Regions from separate parts of the Pseudonocardia ailaonensis genome, predicted to be linked through region 1. Evidence: riboswitches for the same ligand, from Rfam matches in the RefSeq annotation. Region 1 holds a riboswitch; the other holds the start of a gene.
What was found. Region 1 has a riboswitch for S-adenosylmethionine ahead of ABD324_RS14265 (LLM class flavin-dependent oxidoreductase). Riboswitches for the same ligand answer to the same signal wherever they lie in the genome.
Positions count from the first base shown of each region.

Region 2: another riboswitch for S-adenosylmethionine. It lies ahead of ABD324_RS16040 (ABC transporter substrate-binding protein); the one in region 1 lies ahead of ABD324_RS14265 (LLM class flavin-dependent oxidoreductase).

Region 1 is NZ_BAAAQK010000006.1:71,981-79,285, reverse strand. Features, by position in the region: gene ABD324_RS14280 (cyclase family protein) at 1-630, opposite strand, end outside; gene ABD324_RS14275 (dihydrodipicolinate synthase family protein) at 627-1,547, opposite strand; gene ABD324_RS14270 (GntR family transcriptional regulator) at 1,958-2,608, shown strand; SAM riboswitch class I at 2,770-2,862, shown strand; gene ABD324_RS14265 (LLM class flavin-dependent oxidoreductase) at 2,981-4,177, shown strand; gene ABD324_RS14260 (NtaA/DmoA family FMN-dependent monooxygenase) at 4,174-5,541, shown strand; gene ABD324_RS14255 (ABC transporter permease) at 5,538-6,488, shown strand; gene ABD324_RS14250 (ABC transporter permease) at 6,485-7,305, shown strand, end outside.
Region 2 is NZ_BAAAQK010000009.1:23,095-30,399, forward strand. Features, by position in the region: gene ABD324_RS16030 (nitroreductase family protein) at 1-313, shown strand, start outside; gene ABD324_RS16035 (LLM class flavin-dependent oxidoreductase) at 327-1,490, opposite strand; gene ABD324_RS16040 (ABC transporter substrate-binding protein) at 1,494-3,107, opposite strand; SAM riboswitch class I at 3,326-3,418, opposite strand; gene ABD324_RS16045 ((2Fe-2S) ferredoxin domain-containing protein) at 3,694-4,386, opposite strand; gene ABD324_RS16050 (ABC transporter substrate-binding protein) at 4,548-6,119, shown strand; gene ABD324_RS16055 (ABC transporter permease) at 6,121-7,056, shown strand; gene ABD324_RS16060 (ABC transporter permease) at 7,053-7,305, shown strand, end outside.

The DNA of each region.
Region 1 (7,305 bases):
GGCCGGGCCGGCGTCTCCGCCGCGGATGGCGAGGGGGAAGGCGAGCAGGCGCACCCGGCGGCCGGCCAGCCCGTCGAGGTGGGTCAGGTTCTCGGCGATCAGCACGTCGTTGCCGAGCAGCGTGCGGTGCACCGGGAAGTCGAATCCCTGCGGGCGGCGGTGCACGGGCAGGTCGGGCGTGATCATGTCGACGCCCACGAACGGGATCCCGCGCTCCACGCACCACTCGGCGAGCGCGGGGGAGAGGCTCGGGTGGTCGCCGTACTCGGGCGAGGTGAACTTCGTGCTCCACCCCGTCGCGACCAGGAGGAACTCGCCGCGCTCGGGCTCGGGCCCGCCGGCGAGCACGTCCTCGACGGTGATCTCCTCGCCGGGCTTGCGGTCCACCCGCGACACCACGGCGGTGCCGTGGAAGCGCTCGACCGGCAGCTCGTCGATCGGGGTGCCGCCCTCCACGATGTGCGAGGGGGCGTCGACGTGGGTGCCCACGTGCAGCGCCAGCGTGATCGACGAGATGTTCATCGGCGCCCCGTCCGCGATCGCGGCGATCTGGTGGCGCTCCACCTCGGGGAGGATCGGGATCTTCGGCATCCCGGCCCAGAGCGGGTGGGACAGGTCGACGAGCGTCACTTGGCCGCCTCCGCGTAGTAGTCCAGCAGCTCCCACTTGGCGAGGAACTCGCGCATCTCGGCGAGTTGTTCCTCCGACAGCCCGGACCAGGGATGGACGGGCGGGCCGAGCTCCAGGCCCATCAGGCCGGCGGCGGCCTTGACCGCGGGCAGGAAACCGAGGTTCGTCCAGCGGCTGGGGAACTCGGCGAAGAACAGCGCCAGGCGGGCGGCCTCGGCGGGGTCACCGGCCTCGAACGCCTCGACCAGGCGAGCGGCCAGCGGCAGGCCCGAGGTGGGCAGCATGGCGCCGGAGCCGCCGAGGGCGAGCGTGGAGAACAGCAGCTCCATGTTCGTGTAGACGTGCGCGTGGCCCTGGATCCGGTTGACCAGGCCGAGCAGCTTCGCCTCGTCGCGAGAGGTCTCCTTGATCGCGGCGACGTTGGGGTGGCTGCAGATCCGGGCCATCGTGTCGACCGAGAGGTCCACGCCGAGGCGCGGATTGTTGTAGAGCAGCACCGGGATCGGGCTCGCGTCCGCCAGGGTGGCGAACCAGCGGTAGGCCTCCTCCGCCGTCGGCGCGGCACCCCACGGCTTCGGGCTCGCCACCGCCGCGGCCACCGTCGCGCCGCGCTTCGCGATCTCGCCGGCGAGCGCGATCGACTCCCGGATCGACGCGCTGGAGACCCCGGAGATCACCGGCACCCCGGCGGGGAGCTCCTCGCGGGCCGCGTCGACCAGCCCGAGCCGGGCCGCGCGCGTCAGGACCTGGAACTCCTGGCTCTCCACCGCGCCGACGGTCACGGCGACGGGCTTCTCGCGGCCGAGCGCCTGCAGCTGGGCGGCGAAGCGGCCCTTGTCCACGCGCACGGTGTCCCGCACGAACGGGGTCAGCGCGGCCACGACCAGGCCGCGGCGCAGCACGACGTCGGACGTCATGGGAGAACCTCTCGAGAGCGGAATCGACAGCACCGCGCCGGGCGCGGCACGGGTGCGGACCGGCCGCCCGGGCACGGGCGGCCGGGGTCCGGCTGACCGGGATCGGCGCGGGATCAGCCGCGCGGGCAGGGGCGACAGCTGCGGCAGCCCCGGTCCCCGCGCGTGTCACGGGGGTGGGACAGCACGTCGCGCTGGGCGCTCGGCACGTCTGACCTCCCCGGGGGCGCGAGTTCGGAACCGGACACGGCGACAGTAAGCCGGGCCCGGAACGAGCGCAAGCGTGTGTCGCCATGTGTCTCCACGTGTGAACACTGAATGACGCGGATGGCCGAATGTGCGGACACGTGTCGTACAGTGACGGCCACGCAACGGTCCGGAGGAACGCGGTGGCAGCAGGCTCGACAGGCCAGGTGGCAGGGCAGGCGGGCGCTGGTGAGGCGCAGTACCTGGTGCTGCGGGACGAGATCGTCGGCGGCGCCCTCCCGTCCGGGACGACGCTGCTGGAGACGGCGCTGGCCGCGCGGCTCGGCGTCGGCCGGGCCCCGGTGCGCGAGGCGATCCTGCGGCTGGAGTGCGACGGGCTGGTGGTCCGGGGGAGCCGCGGCCCGCAGGTCCGCACCCTGACCGCCACCGAGGTCGTCGAGATCTACCAGGCCCGCATCGCCCTGGAGGCCGAGGCGGCCGCCTCCGCCGCCGCCCACCGCTCCGCGCTCGACCTCGCCCGGCTGCGGCACGTCCACGAGGAGGCCCGGCAGGCGACCGACCCGGACCAGATCCGGATGCTGCACGGGCGCTGGCACTCGGTGCTGCGCCAGGCCTGCCACAACCCGACGATCACCGGGATCCTCGAGCGCCTGGCCCTGCAGCTCGCGCTCTACGACAGCGTCGACATGTCCCGCAACCCGAACCTCGACTCGTCCGACGACGAGCACACGGCGGTCCTCGACGCGATCACCGCCGGGGACCAGGACACCGCTCGCTCGCTGCTGCGCACCCACCTCGAGCGGACCCGGGACGTCCGCATCGCCGCGTTGGTGCGCGAGGAGACCACCGCCGGCTGAATGTCCGGTCGATCGCCCGCGGACGGGACGGGGTTCCCGAGGACCGGGATCCTGTCCGGACACCTTGTGCCGCAAGGCGAGCGGTGTGGGTCACAGCGTCACCCGAGGGATTGACGCGGCCCGGTCACGCGTACGTACAGTGGCAGGGGCCCTCACGGGCCACACCATCCAGAGCGGCTGAGAGACCTGGCTCGACGACGCCGCAGCAACCCCCCGTCCTCGGGTGCGGGTGCTAAAGCCGGGAGCGATGGAGGACGGATGTTTCTCGGGGTGCGGCGCCGTCACGTGGACCTCCTGCGCACGGCCAGCGCGGCCTGTCGGGGCTGACGCGCCCGACTCCCGTCCGCCCTCCCGCAGGAGAGGTCTGCCCTCATGGCACCGTTCCATCTCGCCGTCGCCCTCGACGGCGCCGGCTGGCATCCCGCCGCCTGGCGCGAACCGGGCGCCCGCCCGGAGTCGCTGTTCACCGCCCGCTACTGGGCGGCGCTCGCCCGGGCCGCCGAGCGGGGCCGCCTCGACCTGCTCACCATCGAGGACGGCCTGGGCCTGCAGTCCGGTGACCACCTCGCCGAGGGCGCCCGCCGCACCGACCTGGTGCAGGGCCGGCTCGACGCGTCGCTGGTCGCGGCGTTCCTCGCGCCCCTGACGCAGCACGTCGGTCTCGTCCCGACCGTCACCACCACCCACACCGAGCCCTTCCACATCGCCTCGGCGATCTCGACGCTCGACCACGACAGCCGCGGCCGCGCGGGATGGCGCGTGCAGACCTCGGCCCGGGCGGACGAGGCGGCGCACTTCGGCCGCCGGACCCTGCCGGAGATCCGCCGCGAGAGCCTGAACACCCCCGAGACGGCCGCCGCGGTGCAGGAGCTGTTCGACGAGGCCGCGGACGCCGTGGAGGTCGTCCGCCGGCTCTGGGACAGCTGGGAGGACGGCGCGGAGATCCGGGACGCCGCCACCCACCGCTTCCTGGACCGCGACAAGGTCCACGCGATCGACTTCGAGGGCCCGCACTTCGCGGTGAAGGGGCCGGGCATCGTGCCGCGCCCGCCGCAGGGCCAGCCGCTGGTCGTCGCGCTCGCGCACGCCCGCACCGCCTACGAGCTGGCCGCCCGCGCCGCGGACGTCGTGTTCGTGACGCCGCGGGGGTCCTCGGACATCGCCGCGGTCCTCGGCGAGATCCGCGCCGCCCAGCACGCGGTCGCGCGGACGGGCCCGCCGCTGACGGTGCTCGCGGACCTGGTGGTCGTCCTCGACCGGGACGCGGACGCCGCGCACGAGCGGCTCCGCCGCCTCGACGCGATCACGCCGCTGCGCTCGGACGCCGCGGTGCTCGCGGGTACCCCGACCGCGCTCGCCGACCTGCTGGAGTCCTGGGCGGACGAGGGGCTCGACGGGTTCCGGCTGCGGCCCGCGGTGCTACCAGCCGACCTCGACGCGATCGTCGACGACCTGGTGCCGGAGCTCGCGCGGCGCGGGCTGTTCCGCACGGAGTACGAGGCGGGGACGTTGCGGGAGCGGTTCGGGCTGGGGCGCCCGGCGTCGCGGTACGCGGGGGTGGCGGCGTGAAGCGGCAGGTCATCCTCGGGGCCTACTTCCCGGGCGTCAACCACGACACCGTGTGGAGCGACCCGGCCTCGGGCAGCCACATCGACTTCAGCTCCTTCGAGCACTGGGCCCGTACCGCCGAGCGCGGCACCCTCGACCTGCTGTTCCTCGCGGAAGGACTGCGGCTGCGGACCCGCGGCGGGCAGGTGTTCGACCAGGACGTCGTCGGCCGGCCGGACACGTTCACCGTGCTGGCGTCGCTGGCGGCGGTCACCGACCACATCGGGCTCGCGGGCACGATCAACGCGACCTTCAACGAGCCCTACGAGCTCGCCCGCAAGTTCGCGACCCTGGACATCCTCTCCGGCGGCCGGGCCGCCTGGAACGTCGTGACGAGCTCGGACGCGGACACCGGGGAGAACTTCCGGCGCGGCGGGTTCCTGGACAGGTCGCAGCGCTACGAGCGTGCCGGGGAGACCCTGGACGCGGTCCGGGCGCTCTGGGACTCGTGGGGATCGGACGCGGTGGTGGCCGATCCGGCCTCCGGCCGCTTCCTGCGCGACGAGCGGGTGGGGGAGTTCTCCTTCCGCGGCAGGCAGTTCGACATCGCCGGCCGGTTCACCACACCGCGGAGCCCGCAGGGGCACCCGGTCGTGCTGCAGGCCGGGGAGTCACCGGCGGGGCGGGACTTCGCCGCCTCCCGCTCGGACGCGATCTTCTCCCGCTACCAGAAGTTCGACGAGGCGAAGGCCTTCTACACCGACGTCAAGGCGCGGGTGGCGAAGTTCGGCCGCGATCCCGACCAGGTCAAGATCCTGCCGTCGGCCGCGGTCCTGCTGGGGGACACCGAGGCCGAGGCGCGCGACCGGCACCGGGACGTGCGCAGCCGGCAGGTGGACCCGTTCACCGCGATCGTGCTGGCCGAGATGGTGTGGAACCGGGACCTCTCGCAGCTCGACCCGGACGGCCCCGTCCCGGAGCTCGAGCCCACGCCCGGGGCGCCGGCGTGGATCCGCGGGCGGGCCCCGCTGAGCCAGGACCCGCAGGCCACGGCCGAGGCCTGGCGGGCGCTGGGCCGCGAGCACGGCTGGTCGCTGCGCGAGGTCGTGACTCACGTGTTCGACCGGGCGGTGTTCGTCGGGACGCCCGCGGGGGTGGCCGCCGAGATCGACCGCTACGTGCAGGAACGCGCCGTCGACGGGTTCATCCTCGGCTCCCACGTGAGCCCCTACGGCCTCGACGAGGTCGTCGCGAAGGTCGTCCCCGAGCTGCGCGACCGCGGGGTGTTCCGCACGGCGTACACCGGCGCGACGCTGCGGGAGAACCTCGGGCTGCGGCCCTCGACCGGACTCGGCGAGCCCCGCCGGACCGCGGCCGCCTCATGACCCGCTACCTGCTGCGCCGCATCGGCACCGCCGTCGCGGTGCTGTGGGCCGCCTACACCGTCAGCTTCGTCGTGCTGTGGCTGCTGCCCGGCGACCCGATCACCACGATGGCGAGCGGCGGCCTCGACGGGGAGCCGCTCACCCCCGCGGCGATCGAGGCGCTCAAGGCGCGCTACGGCTTCGACAAGCCGCTGATCGCCCAGTACGGCACCCGGCTGTGGGACGCGCTGCACGGCGACCTCGGCACGTCCATCCAGACCGGGCAGGACGTGCGCGGGGCGATCCTCGACGCCCTGCCGCCGACCCTGCAGATCGCGGTCGGCGGCCTGCTGGTCGCGGTCGTGCTGGGCACCGGCCTGGCGCTCGCGGCGACTTACACCCGCTTCCGCTGGCTGCGGCAGGTGCTGATGGCGCTGCCGTCGCTGGCGGTGTCGCTCCCGGTGTTCTGGGTCGGGCTGATGCTCGTGCAGATCTTCGCGTTCGGGCTGCACCTGCTGCCGTCCGTGGGGGCCAACGGGTTCAAGGCGCTGGTGCTGCCCTCGCTCACGCTCGGGCTGCCGATGGGCGCGCTCGTGGCGCAGGTGCTGGCGAAGAGCCTGGACACCGCGCTCGACGAGCCGTACGTCACCACCGCCCGGGCCAAGGGCGTGGGGCGGGCCGCGATTCACCTGCGGCACGCGCTGCAGAACGCGGCGATCCCGGCGCTCACGGTGCTGGGCTACGTGGCCGGCAACCTGCTGGCCGGCACCGTCGTGGTGGAGACGGTGTTCACCCGCCCCGGGCTGGGCCGGCTCACCGTGCAGGCCGTCGGGGTGCAGGACATCCCGCTGGTGCAGGGGATCGTGATCTTCGCGTCGTTCGTGTTCGTCCTGGTCAACCTCGTGGTCGACCTGATCTACCCGGTCCTCGACCCGAGGATCGCGAAGGGGGTGCCGGCGACCGCATGACCGAACTGCTGATCCGCGCCGAGTCCGCGGAACCCGTGTCCTCCTCGGTCGTCCTGGCCGAACCACCGGGCCGGGGCGAGCGCCTGCGCCGGCTGCTGCGCTTCCTCGGTCGACGGCCGGGCCTGGTCGTCTCCGCCGTCGTGGTGCTGCTGGTGCTGGTGGCGGCGTTCTTCCCCGCCGTGCTGGCGCCCGGGGACCCGAACCTCGGCGTGGTCGCCGACAAGCTGCGCGCGCCGAGCGGGGCCCAGTGGTTCGGCACCGACTACCTGGGCCGGGACGTGTACTCCCGGGTGGTCCACGGGGCGTCGCTATCGTTGCAGGCCACGCTGATCGCCGTCGCCGTGGCGCTGGTGGTCGGCGGCCTGATCGGGCTGCTCGCCGGGTTCGTGGGGCGGTGGGTGGACGAGTCGCTGATGCGCGTCGTCGACGTGCTGCTGTCCATCCCGGCGATCCTGCTGTCGCTCGCGCTGATCACGGCGCTGGGCTACGGCACCGTCAAGGTCGCCATCGCGGTCGGCATCGCCAGCGTCGCGAACTTCGCGCGCGTCATGCGGGCCGAGACGCTGCGGATCCGGCAGTCGACCTACGTCGAGGCCGCCCGCTCCGTCGGCACCCGCTGGTACGTCACGCTGTGGCGGCACGTGCTGCCCAACGCCGCCGGCCCCGTCCTGGTGCTCGCGGTGCTGGAGTTCGGCCTGGCCATCCTCGCGATCTCGTCGCTGTCGTTCCTCGGCTACGGCGCCCCGCCGCCGGCCCCGGAGTGGGGCTCGCTGATCGCCGAGGGCCGCAACTACCTGGCGACGTCGTGGTGGCTGTG
Region 2 (7,305 bases), on a different contig from region 1:
GGTGTGGATCGTCCCGGTGCTGCAGGGTGCCGCCGGCTCCCGGGACACACGGCTCGGTGCCTCGATCTACGGCGCGGTGCAGAACCTCCTGCTGGCCGCCCGCGCCTACGGGATCGGCGGGGTGCTCACCTCGTTCCACCTGACCCACGAGGCGGAGGTCGACGCCCTGCTCGGGCTCCCCGCCGACGCCGCCACGATGGGGCTGGTGCCCCTGGGCTACCCCGCCCGCGGACGCTGGGCGCAGCCGCGCCGGCAGCCGGTGGGCGAGGTCGTGCACTGGGGACAGTGGGGCGCGCGGCGCACCCGTCCCTGACGGGGCCGCCACGCTACCGGCCGTCCAGCGCCGCGAAGGCCGCGGTGCGGGCGGCCGGGCCGTCGGGCAGGGGCGCGGCGGGCTCCCAGAGCCCGCGCGCCCGCAGGACCGGCAGCACACCCTCCCCCATCCACCAGGCCTCCTCCAGGTGCGGGTAACCGGAGAGCACGAACTCGTCGATCCCGGCCTCGTGGTACTCGGTGATCCGGTCCGCGACCTCGGCGTGGCTGCCGACCAGGGCCGTGCCGGCGCCGCCGCGGATCAGGCCCACCCCGGCCCAGAGGTTGGGGGCGATCTCCAGGTTCGCGGCGGAGCCCCCGTGCAGGGCCCGCATCCGGCGCTGACCCTCCGACTCCGACTCCGCCAGGCCCTGTTGCACCGCCGCGATCGCGGCCGGGTCGATCGCGGCGAGCAGCGAGTGCGCCTGGGCCCAGGCCGCCTCGGCCGTGTCCCGGGTGATCACGTGGATCCGCAGGCCGAAGCGCACCGTGCGTCCCCGTTCGGCGGCGAGGCGCCGGACCCACGCGACCTTCTCGCGCACCTGCTCCGGCGGCTCGCCCCAGGTGAGGTAGACGTCCGAGTGCTCGGCCGCCACCTCCCCGGCCACCGGCGACGACCCGCCGAAGTACACCGGCGGCACCGGGTCCGGCAGCCGGTCGAGGAAGGCGCCCTCCACGCGGACGTGCTCACCGGCGAGGTCGACCGTCTCACCGCGCCACAACGCCCGCACGACCTGCAGGAACTCCCGGGTGCGGGTGTAGCGCCCCTGCTTGTCCAGGAAGTCCCCGTAGGCGCGCTGCTCGGCGGACTCGCCGCCGGTGACGATGTTGAGCAGCAACCGGCCACCGGAGTGGCGCTGGAAGGTCGCCGCCTGCTGGGCGGCGAGCGTCGGCGAGATCGACCCCGGGCGGAACGCGACGAGGAACTTGAGCCGCTCGGTGTGCGCGACCAGCATCGCCGTCGTCAGCCACGCGTCCTCGCACCAGATCCCGGTGGGGGTGAGCGCGGCCTCGAAGCCGACCTCCTCGGCCGCCTTCGCGACCTGGGTGAGGTACCGGATCGACGCGGGCCGGATCGCGCCGGCCGAGCCCGTCCCCACCCCGTGCCCACCGCCGACGAGCTGGCGGGAGTCGCCGTTGGTGGGCAGGAACCAGTGCAGTGAGAGCGGGCCGGCCATGCGCTACTTCGACTTCCAGGCGTCGTGCAGCTGGATCCGGGACGAGGCGTCGAAGGTGATGCCGTGGGTGTTCGCGGCCGCGGCGAGCACCGTGGTCAGCTCGGTGACCGGGACGAAGTAGCCGTCCTGGAGGACCTGCTGCTGCGCCTGGTCGACGATTCCGGTCCGCTTGGTCGCGTCCGGCTCGCCGGCCTGGGCGACCAGCAGCGACTGCAGCGGGCCCTGCGGCACGCGGAAGAAGTTCGCGCCCGCCGTGGAGAACTGGCCGCGCAGGATGTCCGGGTCCGCCCGGGTCACGTTGAACCACAGCGCCGAGAAGTCGCCGGCGGACTGCACGGCCGCGGCCTGCGCGATCGGGACCTCCTGCAGTGCGATGTCGATGCCGACGGCCTTGGCCTGCTGCTGGATGAGCTCCAGGGCCGGCTTGTTGGTGGCCGCCACCGGCGAGTAGGTCACCGGGATGGTCAGCTTCTGGCCGTCCTTGGCGCGGATGCCGTCCGGGCCCGGGGCCCAGCCGGCCGCGTCGAGTGTCGACTTCGCCTTGGCGGCGTCGAACCCGAGCTGCGCGGAGTCGTCCGAGTAGGACGGTGTGGTGGAGGCCAGCACGCTGGTGGCGGGCTTGGTCTGCGACGGGAAGACCGCGCTCACGATCTCCTGGCGGTTGAGCGCCACGGTCAGGGCCTGCCGCACCGCCGGGTCGGTCACGATCGGCTTGCTGTTGTTGAAGGCGATGCCGAACACCACACCCGGGTTGGAGCGGGCGAGCAGCTGCGCGCCGGCGCCGGTCAGCGGCGCCTCGTCCTGCTGGCCGATGCTCCCGATCGCGTCGATCTCACCGGACTGCAGCGAGCCGGTGCGCACCCCGGACTCCGGGACGATCCGGAACTCCAGCGTGTCGAGGTAGGCGTCTCCCGGGTGCGAGAACAGGGAGGAGCCCCAGTTGTAGCCGGTGCGCTTCGCCAGGGTGATCGAGGCGTTCTTGGTGTAGTTCTGCAGCGTGAACGGGCCGGAGCCGATCACGCCGGCGCAGCGCTCGTCGTCCGACTTGGCGACCGTGGCCGGGGACAGGATGCCGAGGCTGTGGGTGGCGGTGGCCTGCAGGAACTGGGCGCTCGGCTGGCCGAAGTTCACGGTGAACTGGGTGGGGCTCGCCACGGTCGTGCCGGTGTAGCCCGCCAGGTAGCCCTTGGCGAGGGTCGCCCGGGCCCCGAGCTGGCCGATCCTGTCGAAGTTCGCCTTCACCGCGTTCGCGTCGAGTGCGGTGCCGTCGGAGAACGTCACGCCGGAACGGAGCGTGAAGGTGAAGCTCTTCGCGTCGGGCGAGGCCTGCCAGGCCGTGGCCAGGTACGGCTTGATCTCTCCGGTCTTCGGGTCCTGGTCGGTCAGCGAGTCGACCAGCTGACGGACCGAGTAGATCGTGTCGTTGCTGCCGACCTGCTGGGGATCGACGCAGCCCGCGTCGCTGCCGACCGCGAACCGCAGGGTCCCTCCGGTCTGCGGCGGTCCGGCGTCGGCGTCGGTACCGGCGCTCGAACCCCCGCCGCAGGCGGCCAGGGCCAGGGAGGCTGCGGCGAGGAGGGCCGGGAGCAGCAACGCCCGGCGCGATCGTGCGGTCATGGCGGGAGGTGGTCCTTCACAGGGGACCCTGCCGGGGGCAGGGCGGAGCGGACACCCGGCGCAGGTCGGCGACGGGCGGGATTCCGGACGGGCAGGTGCCACGCCGCGGGCGCGGCAGGCGGTGGATCGGGCGAGGAGCGCCGGGTCAGGCCCGACAGGCCGCGCTGGCCGTCCGCAGCAGGTCGACGTGGCGCCTGCGCACACCGAGGAACACGGATCCTCCATCGTTCCCGGCATGAGCACCCGCACCCGCGGACGGGGGGTTGCTGCGGCGTCGTCGAGCCAGGTCTCTCAGCCGCTCTGGATGGTGTGGCCCGGGTGGGCCTCCTGCACTGTACGTCGCATCCGGGCCGTCCCGTCAATGCCGCGGCGCGGACTGTGACCCAGGCCCGCCCGATCGGCCGGGACGTGTCCGGACACTCGCCGGACACCCTCCCACCAGGCAAGATGCGGGATCCGGTCGAACGGACATTGCACGCGTCGGCGCGCCCCGTCCGCCGCTCGTGCCGGACCGGGACGGAGCCTCACGCGTCGTCGTCCCGCCCGGGAGGCGTCCACACAGGACCACGTCGCGGACGGCCGAGGGCTACGCCGGCGCGTCCGGGTCGCCGACCAGGGCGCGGGCCCGCTCGGCGTCGACCGCCTCGTGCCAGTCGCCCGCCGGGTTGTCGATCACGAGCGGGCCGAGGTTGCACGGGCCGAGGCAGCCGATCGGGGTCACGAGCACGTCGCGCCCCCGCGCCGCGGCGGCCAGGGCGCGATGGGTGTCCCCCGCGCCGTAGACGGTGCAGCGCGGCCCGCGACAGACCAGCAGGTGACGGGCGGGGTCGTCGCGCACCGACCAGGCCGGGCTGCGGAACGCACCCGGGCTGGTCGTGACCGGCGCCGCGTCGCCGAGGGCCAGGTCGGCGAGCAGCGCGGCCATGCCGGGGGCGGTGGCCGGCGGCGGACTCAGCAGCACCCGCAGGGTCGCCCCCCGGGACTCCCGCCAGTGCGCCGCGGCGCGGGCGGTCCAGGTGCGCAGGTAGGGATCGACCGGCAGGGCGAGCGGCACGAGAACGACCTCGTCGGCCCCCTCGACGTCGTGGGCCCCGCCGATCCCGGTGGCCCGGGCGGCGATCTCGTCGAGCACCGCGGCGACGGACGGATCGGCCTGGTCGAGGTACGCGACGCGGACGGGCCGGCCCGCGCGCTCGGCGACCCGGCCGGCCAGCGCGGCCAGGGACCGTTCGTCCACACCGGACGGTGTGGGGCGGGCGACGAGGACGAGGTGGCGCATCGGTGCCTTCCGGGGAGATGGACGAAGCTCACAAGAAGTATGACTAGTTGTTCATGTGTTCGCTTGTTAACTTCGTCGCGTCGTCGAGGCGGACCGTCCGGTCCGTCGCCCGATCCCGTGTCACCCGATTCCTGTCACTCGACTATCCGGAGGCGAGGCCCGTGAGCCGGCCATCCCCCGCGGTCTGGCGCCGAGCGCTCGCCGCCCTGCTGTTCGTGCTGGTGACGGCGGGGTGCGCCACGACGGGACAGCCGTCCGCCGCCGCCGGCCCACCCACCCTCACCCTCGCGACCGGCTTCACGATCGACGACCTGGATCCCCTGGAGAACGCCTTCTGGGGCCCCGAGTTCGGCTACGTCGAGCTGCTGATGCGCCCCGAGCGCGGCGGCGCGCCCACGCCCTGGGTGCTCGCGGGGCTCGACAACCCCCAGCCCCTCGTGTGGCGGCTCACCCTGCGGGACAACGTCACGTTCGTCGACAAGGCGCCGCTGACCCCCGCCGCGCTCGCCGAGCTGCTGACCTACCAGCTGACCGAGAACGACGACCTCGCCGCCGCGCTACCCGGCGCGAGCGCCGCCGCGACCGGGCCGAAGGAGGTCACGCTCACCACCGCCAGGCCGGCGCCGAACGTGCCCGCGCTGTTGGCGGACGAGTCGATGGTCCCGGTGTACGACGTCGCGGCGTACAAGCGGCACAAGGCTTCCGGGGCGCCCGTCGCGGACCTCGTCAAGGCCGGGCTCTACACCGGACCGTACATCGTGGACTCCCTCGACGCACAGTCGATGCAGCTCTCCCCGCGGGCGGACCACTGGGCCGGCAAGCCCGCGCTCGACGACCTGACCGTGAAGTTCGTACCCGAGGCGAGCGCGCGCATCCAGGCCGTGCAGGCCGGTGAGGCGGACATCGCGCTCTACCCGCCGACCGCCACCGCGCCGACCCTCGCCGGGCGGACGGACTCCTTCTTCGTCACCGGCGAGCCGGTCGGCGGGACCTTCATGTTCGAGCTCAACCAGCGGGTCGCGCCCTTCGACGATCCGCTCGTGCGCCGGGCCGTGTACGCCGGGATCGACTACACCGAGATCGCCGACAAGGTCATGAACCGCCTCTACTCCCCCTCGACCGGGCTGTACGCCCCGTCGCGGCCATGGGCGGAGAAGACCCAGGTCACCGACACCGCCCGGGCCGCCGCGCTGCTCGACCAGGCGGGCTGGACCCGCACCGGTGACGGGCCGCGGACCAAGGCCGGCACCGCGCTGCGGTTCTCGGTGCTCACCTACCCGCAGCAGCCGGACTCCGACGCGCTCGCCCTGGCCGTGCAGGCCCAGCTCACGCGGCTCGGCGTCGGCGTCGACATCCGGCAGGTACCGGACACCCAGGCCGCCCAGAAGGACCGGACCGGCTGGCAGGCCGCCGTCAGCGGCAACGGGTTCATCTCGTTCGGCGGGGACTACCTCAGCCCGCTGGGCCGTTACCTGCGCAGCACCGGGCCGCGCAACAACACCGGCACCGCCGATCCCGAGCTCGACGCGATGATCGACAGGCTCGGCGTCGAGCTCGACCCGGCCGCGCGGGACACCCAGCTGCGCGCGATCCAGGCCCGGGTCGCCGACAACGGCTATCTCGGCTACCTGGGCATGCGCCGCCCCGCAGTGGTCACCGGGCCGGCATGGCGCGGGTACGCGGTGCCGATCTCGAACCTGTGGGTCACACACCAGACCGCCCCCAGGGCCTGACGTGCTGCTCCTCCTCGGCCGGCGGATCGGCCAGGCCCTGGTCACGCTGGCCGGGGCGGGGCTGCTCGTGTTCGGCATGCTCGCGGTCACGCCCGGGGACCCGGCACGCCGGGTCCTCGAGGCCCGGGGTGTGCGGGAGCCGAGCCCGGAGGCGGTCGCCGCGATGCGCGACCAGCTCCGGCTCGACGATCCGCTGGTCGTAAGGTTCGGGCGGTGGGCGGCGCACGCCGCGACCGGGGATCTCGGGCTGTCCTGGCGGACCGGGAATCCCGTGTCGGCGGAGTTCGCCGCCCGTCTGCCGGCCACGCTGCGGCTGACGGGCGTGTCCCTGCTCCTCGCCGTCGCGGCCGCGCTGCTGCTCGGCGTCACGGCGGCACTCGGGGCAGGGCGCTGGCCGGACGCGCTCTCCCGCGGGATCGCGCTGGCGGTGCTCGTGGTGCCGAGCTTCGTCCTCGGGGTCGTGGTGCTCGACGTGCTGGTCGTGCGGGCCGGGCTCGGGCGGGTGATCGCCGACGGCACCTGGGCGACGGTGTTCCTGCCGGCGCTGGTGCTGGCGCTCGGCTCGGTCGCGACCTGGTCCCGGGTGCTGCGCACCAGCCTGCTGGAGGCCGGCTCGGCCACCTACCTGCGGGTGAGCACGGCCCGGGGCGCGGGGCGGGTCCGCCGGCTGCTCGTGCACCAGCTGCCCAACGCGGCCGCGCCTTTCCTCACGATGGTCGGGCTCGGCACCGCCGCGCTGATCGGCGGCGCCCCGATCGTCGAGAGCGTGTTCACCTGGCCCGGGATCGGGCGCTACACGGTCGAGGCGATCAACGGCCGGGACATGCCGGTGATCGTCGGGTTCACGCTGGTCGCGGTGCTGACGTACGTGCTGGCCGGCCTGGTGGTCGACCTGGTGTGCGCCGCGATCGACCCGCGGCTGCGGGGCCAGCGGTGAGTCTCCTGCTCGTGCGGGCGGCCGCGCCCGTGGTCCGGGACGTCGACCGGCCCGTCTGGCGGGCCCTGCTCGACCGGCCGGCGGCCCGGGTCGCCCTCGGGATGATCGCCCTGCTGGCGCTCGCCGCCGTCGTCGGGCCCTGGTTCCTGCCCGATCCCGATCTCCCGGACTACGGGGACCAGCTCGCCGCGCCGAGCGTGGAGCACTGGCTGGGCACCGACCAGTCGGGCCGCGACCTGCTGGCCCGCA